One region of the Streptomyces sp. NPDC042002 genome, then DNA from elsewhere that is predicted to be linked to it. Evidence: predicted binding sites of a transcription regulator. Region 1 holds the regulator's gene; the other holds the start of a gene.

The links. The regulator HrcA, encoded in region 1, represses chaperone genes, less so after heat shock. The targets are predictions, from matches to a motif close to TTNGCACTCNGNNNNNCNGAGTGCNAA.
Region 2: groES (co-chaperone GroES) is a predicted target of HrcA. The motif match lies at 1,733-1,759, and genes of this name have one in related genera.

Annotation. Positions count from the first base shown of each region.
Region 1 covers NZ_JBVJCT010000015.1:131,442-134,847, reverse strand. Annotated here, with positions in the region: gene ACZ6KY_RS22980 (DUF3097 domain-containing protein) at 1-388, opposite strand, end outside; gene ACZ6KY_RS22975 (MBL fold metallo-hydrolase) at 420-1,205, opposite strand; gene hrcA (heat-inducible transcriptional repressor HrcA) at 1,384-2,400, shown strand; gene dnaJ (molecular chaperone DnaJ) at 2,401-3,406, shown strand, end outside.
Region 2 covers NZ_JBVJCT010000022.1:71,521-74,926, forward strand. Annotated here, with positions in the region: gene groL (chaperonin GroEL) at 1-1,124, opposite strand, end outside; gene groES (co-chaperone GroES) at 1,280-1,588, opposite strand; gene ACZ6KY_RS27360 (polysaccharide deacetylase family protein) at 1,871-2,623, opposite strand; gene ACZ6KY_RS27365 (polysaccharide deacetylase family protein) at 2,620-3,406, opposite strand, start outside.

The sequences.
Region 1 (3,406 bases):
GCAGGTCGTCGCCCCAGACCCGCTCGACCAGTTCGGCGTCGTGGCGGCCCTCGACGTAGATGCGTCCGGCCCGCGCGACCCGGGCGCGGGCGCCGGGCACCGCCACGGAACCGGATGCCGTACGGCTGGGGCGTACGGGCGCCGCGGCCGTCGGGCGCACCAGCGTCACCACCCTGCCCTCCAGGAGGAAACCGCGCGGCTCCAGCGGGAACACCCGGTGCTTGCCGAAGCGGTCCTCCAGGGTCACCGTGCCGGCCTCGCAGCGGATCACCGCGCCGCAGAAGCCGGTGCCGGGCTCCTCGACCACCAGACCGGGGTCCGCGGGGACCTCGGGCACGGGCTTGGGCTTCTTCCACGGCGGGGTCAGGTCCGGAGAGTACTGGCGCATTCGGATGACGATAGGAGAAGCCCGGCGGTGATCACCGCGACACGCCGGAACCTCCCGAGCCGGAACCTCCCGAGCCGGAACCTCCCGCGCCGGAACCCGCCGCGCCGAAACGTTCGGCCAGGGCGTCCCGCTGGGCCCGTACGAACGCGGCGTCCACGACCGCCCCGTGACCGGGCACGTACCGCGCGTTCTCGCCGCCGAGGGCGAGCAGCCGGTCGAGGGCGGCGGGCCAGCGCGACGGCACGGCGTCGGGTCCCGCCTGCGGCTCACCGGACTCCTCGACCAGGTCGCCGCAGAACACCACCGCCGGGTCGCCCGGCACCACGACCACGAGGTCGTGGGCGGTGTGTCCCTCACCCGTCCGCACCAGCCGGACCCCGACGCCACCGTCGAGCTCCAGGTTCCGGGTGTCCCGGACGAGCTCCCGGGGACGTACGAGGATGTCGGCCGCCTCCTCCGCCGCCCGCGGGCCGAGACCGTTGCGCACCGCGTCCGCGCACAGCTCCCCGCGACCGTTCTCGTACACCTCGGCCGAGCCGTCCGCGGCCAGGATCTGCGCGCCCGCGAACGCCGCGGCGCCGAATACATGGTCGAAATGCGGGTGGGTGAGCGCGAGATGGGTCACACGGTGCTTGGCCAGAGCCTGCGCCTCCCGGCGCAACCGCGCGCCCTCCGCGAGGCTCGATCCCGCGTCGATCATCAGCGCCGCGCCCTCGCCGACGACGAGCCCGACCGTGCAGTCCCAGCCGGGAAGCCGCCGCCGCCCGACCCGGGGCGCCACCCTTTCCCACCCCAGCTCTTCCCAAGTCAGCCTCATGCGGCGACGCTAACGGTGACCGGGTGCCGTGCACGGCATCGCAGGCCCGCCCTTGCCGGGGTCGTGCCTCACCGCCGTACACTGGGCCGGGGAACGCTGGCACTCCCGTGCGCCGAGTGCCAGACGAAAGCCACGAAGGCCACGAAGACCACCGAGTCGACTTCTGGAGGTGTGCGCGATGCTCAGTGAACGCAGGCTCGAGGTGCTCCGCGCCATCGTCCAGGACTATGTGGGCACCGAGGAACCGGTCGGTTCCAAGGCGCTCACCGAGCGGCACCGGCTGGGCGTCTCACCGGCGACCGTCCGCAACGACATGGCCGCCCTGGAGGACGAGGGCTACATCGCCCAGCCGCACACCAGCGCCGGCCGCATCCCCACGGACAAGGGATACCGGCTCTTCGTCGACAAGCTCGCCGGCGTCAAGCCGATGACCGCGCCCGAGCGGCGCGCCATCCAGAACTTCCTGGGCGGAGCCGTCGACCTCGACGACGTCGTCGGGCGGACCGTGCGGCTGCTCGCGCAGCTCACCCGGCAGGTCGCCGTCGTGCAGTACCCCTCGCTGACCCGCTCGACCGTGCGCCATGTGGAGCTGCTGTCACTCGCCCCCGCGCGGGTGATGCTCGTGCTGATCACGGACACCGGCCGGGTCGAACAGCGCATGATCAACTGTCCGGTTCCGTTCGGCGAGACCTCGCTGGCGGATCTGCGGGCCCGGCTCAACAGCCGGGTCGCGGGACGCCCCTTCGCGGACGTCCCGCAGCTCGTCCAGGACCTCCCGGACGCCTTCGAGGCGGAGGACCGGGGTACGGTCTCGACGGTGCTCTCCACACTGCTGGAGACACTCGTCGAGGAGACCGAGGAGCGGCTGATGATCGGCGGTACCGCCAATCTCACGCGATTCGGACATGACTTCCCTCTCACCATCCGGCCGGTGCTCGAAGCGCTGGAGGAGCAGGTCGTGCTCCTCAAGTTGCTTGGAGAGGCCGGGGATTCGAGCATGACCGTGCGAATCGGGCACGAGAACGCGTATGAGGGACTCAACTCCACGTCCGTGGTCTCGGTCGGCTACGGTTCGGGCGGCGAGGCAGTAGCCAAACTCGGCGTGGTCGGCCCGACCCGCATGGATTACCCGGGAACGATGGGAGCGGTACGAGCGGTGGCACGGTACGTCGGACAGATCCTGGCGGAGTCATAAGTGGCCACGGACTACTACGCCGTACTCGGCGTGCGCCGCGACGCGTCCCAGGACGAGATCAAGAAGGCGTTCCGGAGGCTCGCTCGCGAGCTTCACCCGGACGTCAATCCCGATCCGAAGACGCAGGAGCGGTTCAAGGAGATCAACGCCGCGTACGAGGTGTTGTCGGACCCGCAGAAGAAGCAGGTCTACGACCTCGGTGGCGACCCGCTGTCCCAGCAGGGCGGCGGCGCGGCCGGCGGCTTCGGCGCGGGCGGCTTCGGTAACTTCTCCGACATCATGGACGCCTTCTTCGGCACGGCGTCGCAGCGTGGACCGCGCTCGCGCACCCGCCGCGGCCAGGACGCCATGATCCGGTTGGAGATCGAGCTCGACGAGGCGGCCTTCGGCACCACGAAGGACATCCAGGTCGACACGGCCGTCGTCTGCGCCACCTGCAACGGTGAGGGCGCGGCGCCCGGGACCTCCGCGCAGACCTGTGACATGTGCCGCGGTCGCGGCGAGGTGTCCCAGGTGACGCGGTCGTTCCTCGGCCAGGTCATGACCTCACGGCCGTGTCCGCAGTGCCAGGGCTTCGGCACCGTGGTCCCGACCCCGTGCCACGAGTGCGCGGGCGACGGCCGGGTCCGGTCCCGTCGCACCCTCACGGTCAAGATCCCGGCCGGTGTGGACAACGGCACACGGATCCAGCTCGCGGGCGAGGGCGAGGTCGGCCCCGGCGGCGGCCCCGCCGGCGACCTGTACGTCGAGATCCACGAGCTGCCGCACTCGACGTTCCAGCGTCGCGGCGACGACCTGCACTGCACGGTCACCCTCCCGATGACGGCGGCGTCCCTCGGCACCAAGGTGCCGCTGGAGACGCTCGACGGCATGGAGGAGGTCGACATCCGTCCGGGCACGCAGTCCGGCCAGTCGATCCCGCTGCACGGCCGGGGCGTCACCCACCTGCGCGGCGGCGGCCGCGGCGACCTCATCGTGCACGTCGAGGTCACCACGCCGACCAAGC
Region 2 (3,406 bases), on a different contig from region 1:
CCGCCGGCCAGCTTCGCGAGGCGCTCCTGGAGCTTCTCGCGGTCCCAGTCGGAGTCGGTGTTCTCGATCTCGGCCTTGATCTGGTTGACGCGGCCGAGGACCTCGTCGGAGCTGCCGCCACCGTCGACGATGGTGGTGTCGTCCTTGGTGACGGTCACGCGGCGGGCGCTGCCGAGCACGTCCAGGCCGACCTGGTCGAGCTTGAGGCCGACCTCCTCGGCGATGACCTGACCACCGGTGAGGGTGGCGATGTCGCCGAGCATGGCCTTGCGGCGGTCACCGAAGCCGGGAGCCTTCACGGCGACGGCGTTGAACGTGCCGCGGATCTTGTTCACGACCAGGGTCGACAGGGCCTCGCCCTCGACGTCCTCGGCGATGATCAGAAGCGGCTTCGACGCGTTCGACTGGATGACCTTCTCCAGCAGCGGCAGCAGGTCCTGGATGGAGCTGATCTTGCCCTGGTGGATGAGGATGTACGGGTCGTCGAGGACGGCCTCCATACGCTCCTGGTCGGACACCATGTACGGGGACAGGTAGCCCTTGTCGAAGGCCATGCCCTCGGTGAAGTCCAGCTCCAGACCGAAGGTGTTGGACTCCTCGACGGTGATGACACCGTCCTTGCCGACCTTGTCCATCGCCTCGGCGATGAGCTCGCCGACCTGGCTGTCCTGCGCGGAGAGCCCGGCCACGGCGGCGATGTCGGACTTGTCGTCGATCGGGCGGGCCGTCGCGAGGAGCTCCTCGGACACGGCCTTGACCGCGGCGTCGATGCCCTTCTTCAGGAGGGCGGGCGACGCGCCGGCGGCGACGTTGCGCAGGCCCTCGCGGACGAGCGCCTGGGCGAGCACGGTGGCGGTGGTCGTACCGTCACCCGCGATGTCGTTGGTCTTGGTCGCCACCTCCTTCACCAGCTGCGCGCCGAGGTTCTCGAACGGGTCGTCGAGCTCGACCTCGCGGGCGATGGTCACACCGTCGTTGGTGATGGTGGGGGCGCCGAACTTCTTGTCGATGACGACGTTGCGGCCCTTGGGGCCGATCGTCACCTTCACCGTGTCGGCAAGCTTGTTGACGCCGCGCTCGAGGGCGCGACGGGCGTCCTCGTCGAACTTCAGGATCTTCGCCATGGGAGCGGTTCAGCCCTCTCGGAAAACTTGGGAGAAACGAACGGCGCCCCCAGCGCCCGGTTCATCAGAGGTAGCGGGGGCCAGGGGCGCAGTTCACTGCAATGCTTGGTGCGGGGTTGTCCGGGGAATGACCCCGAACGCCCTTACCGGGTGAATTACTTCTCGATGATCGCGAGCACGTCGCGGGCCGAGAGGACGAGGTACTCCTCGCCGTTGTACTTCACCTCGGTGCCGCCGTACTTGCTGTAGAGCACGACGTCGCCGACGGTGACGTCGAGCGGAAGACGGTTACCGTCCTCGAAGCGCCCCGGACCCACGGCAAGGACGACGCCCTCCTGGGGCTTCTCCTTGGCGGTGTCCGGGATGACCAGGCCAGAGGCCGTGGTCTGCTCGGCGTCGAGCGGCTGGACCACAATGCGGTCCTCGAGCGGCTTGATGGCAACCTTGGAGCTGGTGGTCGTCACGATCCGACCTCCCCCTTCGGAGATCTCACGGGGTTAACTGTCTGAGGTGGCGACCAGGTGGATCCGTCGTCGCGGGTGCCGGATCTGCCTGTCGCTATTGGCACTCTCCAGGGGGGAGTGCCAGACCTGAGACTATGACTGCGATTAGCACTCGGTCAAGCGGAGTGCCAAAGGCGTCGGCGTGGCGCGCCCCGAACGGCGTGGTCCGGCACCGTTCGGCGGCCTCGGAACAGTGCCGGACCCCGCCGAACGGCGGCCCCCTGGAGACAGTTGTCCCGCCGGCTAGAGGTAGTTCTCCAGCCGCGCCGGAGTGAAGCCCTCCCGCTGGATCCGGCGGAGCAGCCGGAGCGTGGCGCCCGTGAGATCGGGTTCGCCGAAGTCGGCGAGGATGTCGCCCGGCCGGAACCGGTGCGCGTCGGCCGCCCGGCCGAGGACGATCGCGGCGACCCCGCAGTCGGCGGCGGCGCGCAGGGTGATCTCGTCGTACCGGCCGTACGGGGGCCGCAGCAGCCGGGGCCGGACGCCGAAGCGCCGTCTGAGCTTGTCCTGTTGTCCGCAGATCTCGGCGCGCTGGCCGGCGTAGGGCAGACCGCGCAGGGAGGCGTGGTCGAGGGTGTGGTTCTGGACGCTCGCGCCGACCGCGCGCAGCCGGGCGAAGTGCCCGTACCCCGGCCCGACGACACTGTCCGTGAGGAACATGCTGACCGGCAGCCGCAGTTCGCGGACCATGTCGACGAACCGCGGATCGCGCTCCGCCCCGTCGTCGTACGTCAGGAAGACCACCTTGTCGCGGGTGCGCACACGGTCCACGACGGGCGGAAGTCCCGGACCCGCGGTGCGCGCGGCGGTCCGGGCGGGCACCTTCGGCGCCGGGACGAGCGGGGCGGCCAGACCCCAGCGGCGGTACGCCGACTCCTGCGGGTGCACCCGCTGGGCGGCCTTCTTCCCGAGCCGCTCGATGGGGTCGACGGACTGCGCGCAGCCGCTGAGCAGCACCGCCACGAGCAGCCCGGCGACCGGCACCCGCACCCTCACAGGTAGTCCTCCAGGCGCGCGACCGCGTACCCCTTGGCCGTGACGGTCCTCAGGAAGCGGCGGACCATGTCGGACATGGTGCCGTTCCAGTCCTCGCGGCCCCGGAAGTGGGTGAGGACGATGTCGCCGGGGTGCAGGTCCTGGTCCTCCTCGCGGTACTCCCAGTGGTCGACGAAGACTTCCTCGTCCCAGATGGGCGCGTACTCGATGCCGCAGGACTCGGCGGCGCGCAGGGTGTCCTGGTCGTAGTTGCCGTACGGCGGCCGGAAGACGGTCGGGCGCCTGCCGAACTGCTTCTCCATCACGTCCTGCATGCCGCAGATCTCGTGCTTCTGCCGCTCGTAGGAGAGGGCGGGCAGATAGAGGTGGTGCAGGGTGTGGTTGTCGAGGGTGATGCCACGGTCGCGCATCTTCCGGAAGTACCCGTAGTCGTCCTTGACGAGGTAGTCGGTGAGGAAGGCGGTGTACGGGATCTTCAGGTCGCTCATCATCCGCAGGAACACGGGGTCCTTCTCCTCACCGTCGTCGACGGTGAGGAAGACGACCTTGTCCTTGGTGGGGACGGTCGTGAAGACGGGCGGCAGCCCCAGCTCCTTCTGACCGTCGACCTCGAAACCCTTGCGGGCCCCGATGACCGGCTTCCTGGCGGGCGGCGCCGGGGGCGTCAGCGGCACCTCGGCCAGCCCCCAGCGCTTCGCGACGGCGGCGCGCCGGGCCTCGGCCTGACGGAGCCGGGAGGCGTACCCGGCGAGGGCGCGGGCGGCGGGCGCCCGGAACCCGGCC